Regions from separate parts of the Pseudomonas saudiphocaensis genome, predicted to be linked through region 1. Evidence: predicted binding sites of a transcription regulator. Region 1 holds the regulator's gene; the other holds the start of a gene.
The links. The regulator sigma-54, encoded in region 1, starts transcription at its own class of promoters, with help from an activator protein. The targets are predictions, from matches to a motif close to ANTGGCATNNANNTTGCTNT.
Positions count from the first base shown of each region.

Region 2: fliD (flagellar filament capping protein FliD) is a predicted target of sigma-54. The motif match lies at 3,393-3,412, and genes of this name have one in related genera.

Region 1 covers NZ_CCSF01000001.1:1,727,880-1,735,266, forward strand. The annotation lists gene BN1079_RS08035 (KpsF/GutQ family sugar-phosphate isomerase) at 1-188, shown strand, start outside; gene BN1079_RS08040 (KdsC family phosphatase) at 188-709, shown strand; gene lptC (LPS export ABC transporter periplasmic protein LptC) at 718-1,290, shown strand; gene lptA (lipopolysaccharide transport periplasmic protein LptA) at 1,277-1,840, shown strand; gene lptB (LPS export ABC transporter ATP-binding protein) at 1,840-2,565, shown strand; gene BN1079_RS08060 (RNA polymerase factor sigma-54) at 2,977-4,485, shown strand; gene hpf (ribosome hibernation-promoting factor, HPF/YfiA family) at 4,582-4,890, shown strand; gene ptsN (PTS IIA-like nitrogen regulatory protein PtsN) at 4,894-5,358, shown strand; gene rapZ (RNase adapter RapZ) at 5,479-6,336, shown strand; gene BN1079_RS08080 (HPr family phosphocarrier protein) at 6,346-6,618, shown strand; gene pmbA (metalloprotease PmbA) at 6,728-7,387, opposite strand, start outside.
Region 2 covers NZ_CCSF01000001.1:2,835,445-2,842,831, reverse strand. The annotation lists gene BN1079_RS13170 (flagellar basal body-associated FliL family protein) at 1-121, opposite strand, end outside; gene BN1079_RS17155 (flagellar hook-length control protein FliK) at 158-1,234, opposite strand; gene BN1079_RS13160 (hypothetical protein) at 1,321-1,644, opposite strand; gene fliS (flagellar export chaperone FliS) at 1,628-2,026, opposite strand; gene fliD (flagellar filament capping protein FliD) at 2,026-3,369, opposite strand; gene flgN (flagellar protein FlgN) at 3,714-4,154, opposite strand; gene flgM (flagellar biosynthesis anti-sigma factor FlgM) at 4,151-4,426, opposite strand; gene BN1079_RS13135 (flagellar FliJ family protein) at 4,612-5,037, opposite strand; gene fliI (flagellar protein export ATPase FliI) at 5,034-6,365, opposite strand; gene fliH (flagellar assembly protein FliH) at 6,367-7,065, opposite strand; gene BN1079_RS13120 (FliG C-terminal domain-containing protein) at 7,072-7,387, opposite strand, start outside.

The DNA of each region.
Region 1 (7,387 bases):
TGCGCCAGGCCAGCATTGATGAGGTGATGACCAAGGGCGGCAAAACCGCCAGTGCCGAAATGCTCGCCGCCGAGGCTCTGAAGATCATGGAGGACAATAAGATCAACTCGCTGGTCGTGGTGGATGCCAACCGCCGACCGGTCGGCGCGCTCAACATGCACGATCTGCTGCGTGCGGGAGTAATGTAATGAATGATCTTCTGCACCGCGCCCGGGACATTCGCCTGGCCATATTCGACGTGGACGGAGTGCTGACCGACGGCAAGCTGTATTTCCTGGTCGACGGCAGCGAATTCAAGACCTTCAACACCCTGGACGGCCACGGCATCAAGATGCTGATCAACTCCGGCGTGCGCACCGCGATCATCAGCGGCCGCAAGACCCCTGTGGTCGAACGCCGGGCGCAGAACCTGGGCATCCAGCACCTTTATCAGGGCCGTGAAGACAAGCTGGTGGTGCTCGATGAACTGCTCGCCGAGCTGGGCCTCGACTACTCTGAGGTAGCCTACCTCGGCGACGATCTTCCAGACCTGCCGGTGATTCGCCGGGTCGGCCTGGGCATGGCCGTGGCCAGCGCCGACGCCTTCGTACGCCAGCATGCTCACGGCGTCACCAGCGCTCGCGGCGGCGAGGGTGCAGCACGCGAGTTCTGCGAACTGATCATGCGCGCCCAGGGCACCCTTGCAGCCGCCCAATCGGCCTATCTCTAGAGGTTTCGATGCTGAGCAAGATCCGTCTTCCCGCCATCCTGCTACTGATCGCCCTGTTACTGGCTGCAGCTGGCTATTGGAACATCCGTCCAGAAAGCTTTATGCAGCAACCGCGCACGACCTCGACCGAAGAGTCGCCGATCGATTTCTACGTGATCAACCCGCGCACCGTGCAATATCAGCCGGACGGCAGACGCAACTACGAGCTTACCGCCGAAAGAATGGAGCACATCAAGGCCAGCGACATCAGCCTGCTGACCCGCCCCGACCTGCGCTCCTACCGCGGCACCGAGCTGCCTTGGCACATCACCAGCGAGCGCGGCGAAGTCGGCCCTCAAGGCGAAGAAGTCGAGCTGATTGACAGCGTGCGGATCGAGCGCACCGACGCCGAAGGCCGCCCGACCATCATCACCACTACGCGGATGACGGTTTTGCCCGAGAAGGATTATGCCGAGACCCGACAACCCGTTAGAATCGTCGCCGCGAACGGCGTGACAACTGCCACGGGCATGAAAGCGTACCTGAACGAAGGCAGGATGCTCCTGCTATCCAACGTAAGAGGCCAGCATGAGCTGCGTTAAGACTCTCCCATTCCTGCTCGGTTTGAGCATTTTCCTGCTCGGCAGCAACGCCCACGCCCTTCCTGAAGATCGCAACCAGCCGATCCGGATCCAGGCAGACACCGCCGAACTGGACGATCGCCAGGGCGTTGCGGTCTACCGCGGCGACGTGGTGATCACCCAGGGCACGATGAAGATCACCGGCGACACGGTGACCATCACCCAGGACGGCAATGGCGATGTCGAGGTCTTCACCTCCATCGGCAAGCCCGCCTACTACGAGCAGAAGCCGGCGGTCGACAAGGAGATCGTCAAGGCTTACGGCCTGACCATCCAGTATTTCGCCGCCAACGAACGCATCATCCTGATCGACCAGGCCAAGGTCATCCAGGAGGGCAACACCTTCGAGGGCGAGAAGATCGTCTATGACACCCAGCGCCAGATCGTCAACGCCGGTCGCGCCACCAACGTCGACGTGACCAGCCCTCGCCCACGCGTGGATATGGTCATCCAGCCGCGCAAGAAAGAAGGTTCCGCTACAGGAACGCCGGCTGCGGAGCAGAGCGAGTAATGGCAACCCTCAAGGCCCAGCATCTGGCCAAAAGCTACAAAAGCCGCCAAGTCGTACGCGACGTCAGCCTGTCCATCGAAAGCGGGCAGATCGTCGGGCTGCTGGGCCCGAACGGTGCCGGCAAGACCACTTGCTTCTACATGATCGTCGGCCTGGTGAAGGCCGACCAGGGGCGCGTCTTGATCGACGATCAGGACGTCACTCACCTGCCCATGCACGGCCGCGCGCGCGTTGGCATCGGCTACCTGCCCCAGGAAGCTTCGATCTTTCGCAAGCTGTCGGTCTCTGACAACATCATGGCCATCCTCGAAACCCGCAAGGACCTGGATCGCAATGGTCGCCAGCAAGCCCTGGAAGGCCTGCTGCAGGAGTTCCACATCAACCACATCCGCGACAGCCTCGGTATGAGCCTGTCCGGCGGTGAGCGGCGTCGTGTGGAGATCGCTCGCGCACTGGCCACTGCCCCGAAATTCATCTTGCTGGACGAACCCTTTGCCGGGGTAGACCCGATCTCGGTCGGCGACATCAAGCAGATCATTCACCACCTCAAGTCCAAGGGCATCGGCGTACTGATCACCGATCACAACGTGCGCGAAACACTCGACATCTGCGAAACCGCCTATATCGTCAACGACGGGCAGCTAATTGCCGAAGGCGACGCACAGACCATCCTCGACAACCAGCTGGTCAAGGAAGTCTATCTGGGTCACGAGTTCCGCCTGTAGCAAGCCTTTGAAACAACCTACGTTGGCAATACTTCGTAAAAAGCAGCTTCAGAAAGCCGCTTGCGGCTAACGCGCTTCAGCGCGGCCCGGAGGGCGAGCGAAGTGAGTAATGCTCATTTAGGAAACTAAACCCGTACGCGAGCCCGGTCCGTTCTTCGGCTTTTGACTCGCTGCACTTGCCCTTCGGGCCAGCCTTTGGCTGTTACTCCCGTTGGTCGTTGCGCCTCGTCTTGCCTGCCTCGCTTACGTTTTTTCAAAGACCTGTCTGCCTGCCGTCCTCGAATGGAGCAATTCAGGACTAGCCAACCGCTTCCTCTTCAGGCATATAATTTGCTTAAACCGGCGCAGCAGCGCCAGCGAAGTCGGAACAGGCGCAGTTGCGCCGGCAAACAAGGTTCGAAGTCCTCTGCAATGAAAGCATCGCTAGTCCTGAAGATGGGCCAGCAGCTGACGATGACACCCCAGCTGCAACAAGCCATACGACTGCTCCAGCTCTCGACCCTCGACCTCCAGCAGGAGATCCAGGAAGCGCTGGATTCAAATCCCATGCTCGAGCGCGAAGAAGACGGAGAAGACTTCGACAATCCGGATCCGATGGCCGAGTCTCTCGACCAGAAGATCGAGAACACTCCTAGCGAGAACAGCAGCCCGGACAGCCAGTACGAAGAGCCCGTCAACACGATGGAGAGTTTCGAGGAAGGCGACTGGGGCGAGCGCATTCCCAACGAATTGCCCGTAGACACCGCCTGGGAAGACATCTACCAGACCAGCGCCAGCAGCCTGCCCAGCAACGATGACGAGGAATGGGATTTCACCAGCCGCACATCATCGGGCGAGAGCCTGCAGTCGCACCTGCTCTGGCAGCTCAACCTGGCCCCCATGAGCGACACCGATCGCCTCATCGCCACCACCCTGATCGACTGCATCAACCCCCAGGGCTACCTGGATGAAAGCCTTGAAGAAGTGCTGGAGTCCTTCGACCCCGAGCTGGGAATCGAACTCGACGAAGTCGAAGTGGTACTGCGCCGCATCCAGCAGTTCGAGCCGGCAGGCATCGGCGCCCGTGACCTGCGTGAGTGTCTGCTGCTGCAATTGCGCCAACTGCCCGCAGATACCGCCTGGCTGAACGAAGCCACGCGTCTGGTCAGCGATCACCTGGGCATTCTCGGCAGCCGCGACTACAGCCTGCTGATGCGGCGCATGAAGCTCAAGGAAGACGAGCTACGCCAGATCGTTGACCTGATTCAGTCACTCAACCCCCGTCCCGGCTCGCAGATCGAAACGAGCGAGCCTGAATACATCGTTCCTGACGTGATCGTGCGCAAGGACAACAACCGCTGGCTGGTCGAGCTCAACCAGGACGCGATGCCGCGCCTGCGGGTGAACGCCCAGTACGCCAGCTTCGTCAAGCGCGCCGACTCCAGCGCTGACAACACTTTTATGCGCAACCAGCTGCAGGAGGCGCGCTGGTTCATCAAGAGCCTGCTCAGCCGCAACGAAACCCTAATGAAGGTAGCGACCCAGATCGTTGAGCATCAGCGCGGCTTTCTTGAGCACGGCGACGAGGCGATGAAACCGCTGGTGCTGCATGACATCGCAGAAGTGGTCGGCATGCATGAATCGACCATTTCCCGCGTGACCACGCAGAAATACATGCATACCCCCCGTGGCATCTATGAGCTGAAGTACTTTTTCTCCAGCCACGTCAGCACAGCCGAGGGTGGCGAGTGCTCATCCACCGCAATCCGCGCCATAATCAAGAAGCTGGTGGCAGCGGAAAACCCCAAAAAGCCATTGAGCGACAGCAAGATCGCTGGTCTACTTGAGGAGCAGGGCATTCAGGTGGCACGTCGCACCGTCGCCAAGTACCGGGAATCCCTGGGAATTGCACCCTCCAGCGAGCGCAAGCGATTGCTGTAATGCCAGCGTGTTGCAACAGCCGACATCCTGGCCGATTTCTTCTGGGGACGGGCTTCAGGGCTCGTTCATTCGCATGAGGCAAAAAGGAGAAGCAGTATGCAAGTCAAGATTACCGGCCTTCATCTGGAAGTAACCGAAGCACTGCGTATCTATGTCGAGGAGAAACTGAAACGTCTGGAAAGGCACTTCGATCGCATCATCGATATCCAGGTCACCCTGCAAGTCGAAAAACTGAAGCAGAAAGCCGAAGCCACCATGCACGTTGCCGGCCGCGAAGTGGTTGCTAATGCCGAACACGAAGATATGTATGCTGCGATCGACCTGCTTGCCGACAAACTCGATCGTCAGCTGATCAAGCACAAAGAAAAACAACTCGACCATACCCAAGGTACCGTGGCTCGCTGACCCATGATCCGACTTGAAAACATACTCACCCCCGGCCGTTCACTGGTGAACGTGCCGGGCGGTAGCAAAAAGCGCGTCCTGGAGCAGATTGCCAAGGTGATCGGCCAGGACCTTCCCGAACTCGACCCTCAAAGCATTTTCGAAAGCTTCGTGGCTCGCGAGAAGCTGGGTTCCACCGGCTTCGGCAACGGCATTGCCATCCCTCACTGCCGCATGCCCGGCTGCGAGGCACCGCTTAGTGCAGTATTGCGGCTCGACGCACCGGTGGACTTCGACGCCATTGACGGCGCTCCGGTCGACCTGCTGTTTGTACTGCTGGTACCGGAAGCGGCGACCGACGAACACCTTGAGCTGCTTCGACAGATTGCCAGCATGCTGGACCAGGAAGAGGTCCGTGACCGGCTGCGCGAGGTTACAACCGACCAGGAACTGTATCAGGCAGTGGTCGATATCCAGCACGGCCGTTAAACGGCCGGGCGTGCCCGCCAACAGGGAGCGAGACGTGTCCGCAATCAGTCCTTCACGCATTTCGCGCCCCTGCTGCCTGCAGCAGGGTTCTCAACTCCACGCGCCAGTTAGTTTGCGTCCATGCGCCTGATAATTGTCAGCGGGCGCTCTGGCTCGGGCAAAAGCACCGCCCTCGACGTTCTCGAAGACAGTGGCTTCTATTGCATTGATAACCTCCCAGCCGGGCTGCTGCCAGAGCTGGCTGAAAAGGCTCTGCTGCATACTGAGCTGCTGCAGCCGCTGGTGGCAGTCTCCATCGACGCACGCAACCTGCCGAGCCAGCTCAAGCGCTTCCCGGAGCTGCTCGAAGAGGCCCGTGCCCGGCATATCCAGTGTGACGTGCTCTATCTCGACGCCGCCGACGAGACGCTGCTCAAGCGCTTCTCGGAAACGCGCCGACGGCACCCGCTGACCAATGAAAACCGCTCTCTGGCCGAAGCCATACGTGATGAAGAAGAGCTGTTGGCGCCGATCATCGATCAGGCCGACCTGAAGATCGATACCACCAACCTCAACCTTTACCAGCTGCGCGACTCCCTGAAACTGCGCCTGCTGAACAAGCCTGAGCCAGGCACCGCCTTTTTGTTCGAGTCCTTCGGGTTCAAACGCGGCATGCCGGTGGATGCCGACCTGGTCTTCGACGTCCGTTGCCTGCCCAACCCCTATTGGCGGGCTGAGCTGCGCGACTTTTCCGGGCTCGATCAGCCGGTCATTGAGTACCTGGATACCCAAAACGACGTCCAGGAGATGTTTCAGGACATTCTCGGTTATCTGAGCAAATGGCTCCCCCGCTTCGCCGCCAGCAATCGCGCATACGTTACTGTCGCTATCGGCTGTACCGGCGGTCACCATCGCTCGGTGTACCTGGCAGAACGACTCTGCAACGCGCTACGTGAGCCCCTCAAGAACGTCCAGGTCCGCCATCGCGATCTGGTCTAGGAACCCTTCATGCCGTCCTGCGAAATCACCATCATCAACAAGCTGGGGCTGCATGCCCGCGCAGCTGCCAAGTTCGTTGGCGTGGCCAACCAGTTTCCCTGCGATATCCAGATAGGGCACGAGCCCAGCAGCCTGATCAACGGCAAGAGCATCATGGCCGTGATGATGCTCGCGGCCAGCAAGGGAACGACGCTGCATCTGCAAGCTAAAGGTGAGCAGGAGGATGAGGCCATCAAGGCTCTGGTGGCATTGGTCGAAAATTATTTCGAAGAAGGGGAATAACGGGGCTGCGAGGCGGTAAGCCTCAACGGCCGTTCCTCTGGCTTCCCGCTCGCCGAGCCGCTAAAGCCTGACCCGACGAGCCGAGACTGTGTGCTCCAGTTGCAGCCGCTTACTGCCCTGCCACTTTCATCCGTTCGATCAGCACCGAACCGGTGTGGATGCTGCTTCGGGTCTCGGTATCGCAACCCACCGCGACGATCTGCCGGAACATATCGCGCAGGTTGCCAGCGATGGTCACCTCCTGAACCGGAAACTGGATTTCGCCGTTTTCCACCCAGAATCCACCGGCACCGCGTGAATAATCGCCAGTAACCAGGTTCAACCCCTGCCCCATCAGCTCGGTGACCAGCAAGCCTCGCCCCATCCGACGGATCAGGGCCGCTTGGTCCTCATCTCCATGGCTGACGAACAGGTTGTGCACACCGCCGGCATTGGCCGTGCTTGGCATACCCAGTTTGCGACCGGAATAGGTCCCCAGCACATATGACACCAGCTTGCCGTTCTCCACGAACGGTTTTGCGTAGGTGGCCAGACCGTCGCCGTCATAAGCCGCACTGGCCAACCCACGAGGAAGATGCGGGCGCTCGTCCAGGCTCAGCCATTCGGGAAACAGCGTCTGCCCCAACGCTCCTTCGAGGTAGGACGACTTGCGATACAGATTGCCGCCGGAAATCGCGGCGAGAAAGTGACCGAACAGACCGGTCGCCAACTCCGAGGAGAACAGCACCGGTACATCGCAGGTCGGCACTGGACGGGCGCCAAGGCGCCG
Region 2 (7,387 bases), 1.1 Mb from region 1:
GACCGTCGCCGGCCACGGCTCCAGCCTCGGGCTTGACCAGCCAGTAGGTCGCCCCGACGCCACCGGCGACGGTGACGACGTTGAGCAGCAGCATCAGAAGTACGAGACGGGAGGTCGACATAACACACTCACAATTGGCTAATTAGGTTGATACCGGTCAAACCGTGATCAGGACATCCCGGGCGCGCTCGGCGGCGCGGCTGTCCTGCTGTTCCTGTTCCAGGGTTCGGGCTGCCAGCGGCAGCTCTTCGGCGGCCAGCGCAGCACGCTGGCGCTGTTGCCCTTGCTGGCCGCCGCTGTCGGCGCCCACCTGCACGTTGACCTGGACGAAATGCTGGCTGACCAGCTCCTGGCGCAAGCGGTCACTGGTCTGCTGCAGCAGGCGCGCCACATCGGCGTTTACTGCAGTCAGCTGGACGTTGAGCCGCCCCGATTCATGGCTTAGCAGGATCTCCAAACTGCCCAGCTCCGGCGGGTCCAGGCGGATGGTGGCGCTCTGGATCTTCTGCTGCAGCTGCATGCCTACGTTTTCCCGTAGGGCGTGGAGCATCTGCTCGCCCCATCTGGCTTCCGGTGCCTGCAGTTTCAGCGCACGCTCGAGGGCCTGGGGTTGCGTTGTCTGCAGCCGCTCGGCAGCCGTCAGCGGCCCCTCAGGCGTTTCAACAGCGGCCAACAGTGACTCGGCAGACAGCGAGGCCTGGGTGTCCAGCGCCAGGGGCCCTTGCGGCGTCAGGCCGAGCGACTGCGCCTGAACCGGGCCGTACTGCATGTGGGCGGGTGCGCGCGTCAGCTCGCCCGAGTTCGCGCTCGGCACGGGGCCGGCCTCAGCGGCTCTGGCTTGCCATTGCGCATCGAGCAAGGCCTCTTGCGATTCCGTCTGCCGGGTTGCCGGGTTTGCCCCGGACAGAGGCGGCAGCGGGTTCGACGGCCAGCCAGCACGCTCGCCCATCTCATCGACCTCGGTGGCCGATACCGGCTGAAGCATCACCGACAGGGTGTCGCCCTGCGCCGCATCGCGCGCCTCGATCTCGGCCAGTTGCTGTTCGATGATTTCCAGCAGACCCAGCTCGTCGAGCTCCCCTGCTTCGCCGGTTACCGGCTGCGCACCAGGCAGTGCGGCTGCGTCTGGCAGCACCTCCGGCGACAGCTGTATCGGCTGGCCGTTGAGCTGCACTGCGCTGTCGTCGGCAGCCGACTGCATGCGCTCGCCGAAACCGGGCCCGGCATTGCTCATCTGCGCTCCGGAAACGGAACGGGCGACAGCGGGTGGTGCAGACTCAGCACCCGCAGCGGCGCCACGTATGGATGTAGGCAGCTGGATCATCGCAGGTCTCCGACTTGGAACATGTCGATCCGCTGGTAGGCGGCGCGCCCTTCGGCGTATTCGAGGTGATTCAGCAGCAGCAGGCGCAGGCGTTCGCATTCGTCCGCGCAGGCTTGCAGCCCCTGGCCATGCAACTGCTTCAACAGCTGCTTGGCGGCGAGCGTCGACTCGTCGAGTGCACCGCGCTGCGCCAGGGCCTCGAGGCACTGGCGTACGGAGGCGTCCACCGTGGCGACCGCCGTCCAGTCATTGTTCTGCAAGGCCTGCTGCAGCTGCGCGTGCAGCTCCAGCAGGCGCTCACGGTCACTTACGGGCGGCACTGACGCCCTCCCAGCCTTCACGCAGCACGCCGAGCAGGTTGACCACTTCATCCAGGCCTTCCAGCGACAGCGATACGCTGACGTCGGAAAGGCGGTAGATGCAGTATTCGTAGAGACGCGCCAAACCCTGCACCACCTCACCACCGTTCTCGTCGTCGAGCGCGCCGTTGAGGCCGTTGAGGATATTCATGCACTTCTCGAGGGACTGGCCCTTCTGCTGATAGCGCTTGTGCTCGATATGGCCGCGGGCGCGGGCCAGCTCGTCGAGCAGCCCGTCCATCAGCACCAGCACCAGTTCGTAAGGCGAAGCGGAGGCGGCGCGGGCTTCAAGGTCTACCGAGCGATAGCTGTCGTAACTTTCGTTGGGGTGATAGCTGTTCATTAGAACAATCCGTTAGCTTGAGCTTGCGACGTGTTTGGCATCGAGAACATTCCGCTGGTCTGCTCCATGCTCTGCATGGTCTGCATCATGGTGGTGAACTGCTTCAGGTAGCGGGCGTAGTGGGTGTCGTACTGCTGCTGGAGATTTTCGAACTGCTCGTCGATACGGCGCAGGCTCATGTCCAGCGTGTCCATGCGGTTTTTCAGCATGCCGTTGGTGCTGCTGGTGTAGCTGGCGACGGTCTTGTCGATGCTGTCGAGCAGGTTGTCCTTGCCGGTAAACAGCGCCTCGAAGCCCTCGGGATTGGCAGCCACCGCAGCCTCGAAGCGCTTGGTATCAATGGTCAGCTTGCCGTTGCGATCGGCGCTGATGCCGAAGTTGATCAGGCTAGTGCCGCCGAAGTCGGTACGCAGCAGGCCGTTCAGGCGGCTCTCGATGGAGCGGATGCTGGAGTCGCCGGCCAGGGTGCCGCGCTTGCCGCTTTCACCGCCGCTGGCGGTCAGGGAGTCGAAGCTGCCCATCAGGGTGTTGAAGGCGTCAACGAAGGATTGCGCTTTGCCCTGGGTGCCGGCTTTATCCTGTGCGATGTCGATGGTCAGCGGCGTGTCGCCTGTGCCATGCGCCTTGGTGAAGGTCATGCTGACGCCGTCGACGACATTGGCGAAGGTATTGCTTGTGCTGGTCAGCTTGATTCCGTTCGCATCGCGTCCGAGGTAAACCTCCGCGTCCGCCGCGCTGGACAGGCGTACCGGAGTTGCAACGGCAGCTTCGACGGCCGCATTACCCGCGGCGCTCAGGCTGATGGCTTTGTTAGCGCCAGTTTCTTCGCTGGTCAGCACCAGATTGACAGAGCCCTCACTGCGCACCAGCGTGGCCTGGACGCCCTTGTTATCAGCAGCGCTATTGATCGCCTTGGCAAGATCGTCGAGCGTGGTGATGCCCGTCATCTTAACTTCGAACGAAGCGCCGCCCTGCCCGATGGTCAAGGTGCCGGCGCCAGTCAGACTTTCATCCTTCAGGCCTTGCAGCGCCAACTGATCCTTGCTGGCCAGCTGCTTGACGAAGAAATCGTAACTACCCGCCTGCGCCGAGGTGCCTACCGTAGCGGTGGCATAACCTTCCTGGCTCATCGTTGCGCTGTTGGTCAGCATGCTGGTGGTGCTGCTGTTGAGCTTGGTGATGGCCGACTTGAATGTGGTCAACGAGCTGCGCAGCGAGCCGAGCGCGTCGCGCTGGGCCTTGTAGTTGGATTCGTTGCGGTTGAGCCGGTCCAGCGAAGATTGAACTTCGTAGGTCGCCAGCTGCGTCGACATCTGTTGTGCGTAATTCGAATCTATTGCCATTACCGTCCCCTCTTGGTGCTCATGGAGCAATTTGGATGCCAGGTCGCCGAAGCCCGTATTACGGGCGTTTCAGCGGACGGCATACAGAAAAAAGACTTCCGCAACGCGACATGACCGGGAAACGGGGAAACACCGTTTCCGCCTGCGACGATGGCGGAACTACGCTCTATAAAGGCGACAGCAGGCAGGTGCCGGTTAAGGATGCGAAGGAAGGATTGGTTCGCTGTGGCGCAATAAGCCGTTGCTGACCCATTCGATGGATGCGGCTCTGCTGGTCAGGAGGCGGGACTCCGCCTGAAAGGAATCACCACGGGCGACCCCAGCCGCCCAGACGAACGCCCTGCTCAATAAGCTTGCGGGGAATAGAGCTGAGCGTCCTGGCTGCCAGCGAGCAGCTGTTGCAGGATTTCATGGTGCATGGCGAGCAGCTTGCCGTTGCGCTCGTTCAGCTGTTGGCACTCAGCGGCCAGCTCGCCGACCTGCTGCCAATGCCGACGCAGGGACTCGCCGCGTTCGCCCGAGCTCCCAGCCAGCAGGCGCTGCATGCCGGCCGCAGTGGTTTCCTGGCCGAAGGCGGCCAGCACCTTGCTGCGCCGCGCCGCACGCGCGCTCAGCGCTTCGATACGGCTGCCGATCAGTACATTGGTACGGTCGATCTCGGGCACATCGTGCTTCAGCAGATGGCCGTACATCTCTTGCATCAACTCGCGCAGGCTCAGGTAGTCACTGCAGTCCTGCTGCAGATCGTCATCGACCACGGCGAGCAGTTTTTCCCGCTGGCTCACGCATCGTTTCCACGGTGATAGCTGAGCATGCTGCTTGCCAGCTCGCCTACGTCAGTGCTGATCTCACCGCGCTGCAGGGCTTGCTTGATCGCCGCAACGCGGTCCAGATCGACCTCCGGCATGGCGCGCAGGGCATCGTGCATCTGCTCCAGTGGCAGGGCTTCCTGGCGAGCGACTGCCGGTTGAGCAGTCGGGCGTGCAGCAGGCTGGCGAGCGGAGGACAGCTCGCTGGGCGTAACGGAGGCGGGCTTGAAGTGCCGGCTGATTTCCATGATTTCGTTCCAACTCGGTGGTTACTGCTGATAAGCGACCGCTCGGGCGGATTATTTAAATCTTTTTTCAAAGTGAGCGACAGGCGGGCCGTTTTGTCGCGATACGTGCCGGCTTAGGGGTGAGGGGCAAGGCTGAGCCGACTTAAAATCATACTCGCCACACTCCCTCGGCCCACTTGCCCCACCTAAGCAATCCGATTGCGCCACCAGCTCTGCGCCGCCAGGCCATCCTGAAGCTTCTGCTCCTGCGCCATCAGCTGTTGCTGCCACTGCTGCATCTTGGCGTCGATCACGTGCTCGACCACCTTTTCACTGCGCATCGCCTGCAACAGTTCCTGCTGGATACGCGCCAGTGCCTGCTCGGCCACCGCCAGTTCGCGGCGCTGCAGTTCCACCATCTTGTAGAGCGTGCTCTTGTAGCGCTGCTGGTTGTCGCGCTGCAGCGGCGTGTTAGCCGGTACGGAAAATCCGCACAGGCGGCCCAGACCGGTGATGTTGTTGCGGTAACGCTGGCAGAGGTTCTGCTGATACTGAACCTGCCCAAGCATCTGCTTGACCCGGTTGCCGCGCAGGCTGGCCAGGCGCGTGAGCGTTTCGATCTGCTGTTTCATGGCGTTTTAAGAATGTTCTGCAGGATGGTCAGGCTGGTTTCCAGCTCCGCCGCCTCGCCCACTTCCTGGCGCAGAAAGCGCTCGATGGTCGGGGCGAGTTTCACCGCTCGGTCGGTCTTGGGGTCCGCGCCGGGGCTGTAGCCGCCCAGCGGGATAAGCTCCTTGATCTTCTCGTAGGTGCTGTAGAAATCCTTCAGCTGACGCGCCGCGCCCAGGTGCGGCGGCTGGCCGACCTGGCTCATGCAGCGGCTGACCGAGGCGCAGACGTCGATAGCTGGGTAATGGCCGGCGTCGGCCAGGCGCCGCGACAACACGATATGGCCGTCGAGAATCGCCCGCGCGCAATCGACGATGGGGTCCTGCTGGTCGTCACCCTCGGCCAGCACGGTATAGAGCGCACTGAGGCTGCCGTTGTCGTTGGCGCCATTGCCAGCGCTTTCCACCAGTTCCGGCAGCATGCCGAACACGGAGGGCGGATAGCCCTTGGTCGCCGGCGGCTCGCCCAGCGCCAGAGCGATTTCGCGCTGAGCCATGGCGTAGCGGGTCAGCGAGTCCACCAGCAGCAGCACATCGTTGCCCTGGTCGCGAAAATAGGCGGCGATGCTGTGGCACAGCTCGGTGGCCTTGAGCCGCATCAGCGGCGATTCGTTGGCCGGTGCCACCACCACCACGGCCTTCTTCAGGCCCTCCTCACCGAGGGAGTGCAACAGGAATTCCTGCACTTCGCGGCCACGTTCGCCGATCAGGCCGACCACCACCACATCGGCCTTGGTCTGCCGGGTGATCATCCCCAGCAGCACGCTCTTGCCGACGCCGGAGCCGGCGAACAGGCCGACCCGCTGGCCCTTGCCCAGGGTCAGGGTGGCATTGATCGCGCGCACGCCAACGTCCAGCGGCTCGCTGACCGGCTTGCGCTTGAGCGGATGCACCGATGGCAGCTCGGCCGGCAACGGATCGCGCCCGCTGAGTTTGCCCAGATCGTCCAGCGGCTCGCCGAGACCGTTGAGCACACGCCCCAGCCAGGATTCGTCGATATGCAGTTTGGCGTCGTCGGGGGCCGGAAATACGCGGGAGCCTGCGGTCAGGCCCACCGGCTTCTTGAAGGGCATCAGATAGGTGATGTCGCGGTTGAAACCCACCACCTGGGCTTCCAGCATGCTGCCGTCGCCCTGCTCCACATAGCAGCGCTGGCCGGTCATGCGCTGCAGGCCAAGGCTCTCCAGCAGCATGCCGGAGACCCGCACCAGCCGGCCGCTGACCTTGGCCAGCTGCACGGTATCGAGCGAGCGCAGCGCTTCGTCGAGGCGGAAGCTTTCACGCAGGGACATCTCAGGCTTCTGCCTTGATGTGCTCGGCCAGCGTGTCCATGCAGGAATCCAGGCGCTGCTGGCAGCCGATATCGGCTTCGGCCTGAGCGGTCACCACCCGGCACTCGCCCAGGGCCAGCTTTTCGTCGGGCACCAGGCGCCAGGCAGCCGCACGCTCGGGTGCCAGCTCCCTGATACGGGCACATTCCTCAGGGTTGAGCAGGATGCGCACGTCTTCCTGATCATCCGGCATGGCCGCCAGCGCCTCTTCGGCGAGGGTCAGCAACTGCGTCGGATGCAGCGTCAGCTCACAGCGGATCACCTGCTTGGAGACCTTCTGCACCAGCTCCAGAAGCTGCTCCCGCCGGGCCTGCTCGAAATCCTGACGGAACCGCTCGAAGCGTTCGACCAGCTGGTCCAGCGGCTGCGCAGCCTGTTCGAACGCCTTCAGGCCCTGGACACGCCCCTCTTCGCGGCCGATGGCCTTGCCGTCTTCGATGCCGCGCTCGAAGCCTTCGCGATGGCCGGCTTCACGGCCCTGCTCCAGGCCCTGTTCGTAGCCCTTGTCGATGCCTTCCTGAAAGCCCTCGGCAACAGCACGCTGCAGCGCAGCCGGATCGCCGGCCAGCACCTCGTCGCCTTGCGCCGCCGGCCGGACCCGCGGCGGAAAACGGTACGGGCGCCAGGAACGGCCTTCACCCTTGATGATCTTGATGCTCATCGGCGCTTACTCGACCGTCTGTTCGCGGAACAACTGAACCTGCAGGTCGCCGTCGGCAGACATTTCACGGACCACGGCCATGATGTCCTTGCGCACCTGCTCGACCCGCGACAGCGGCACCGGCCCCTGGCGTCGGTTGATCGACTCCATCTGCTGCGCCTGACGCTTGGGCATCGCACTCTGGATGGCGCGCACCAGCTCCGGCTCGGCACCCTTGAGCGCCACCACCCATTCTTCCAGCGGAATCACTTCCAGCAGGGTCTGCAGCACGTCCTGGTTCTGCCGCGAAAGGATGAAGAAGTCATACATTTCATCCTCGATC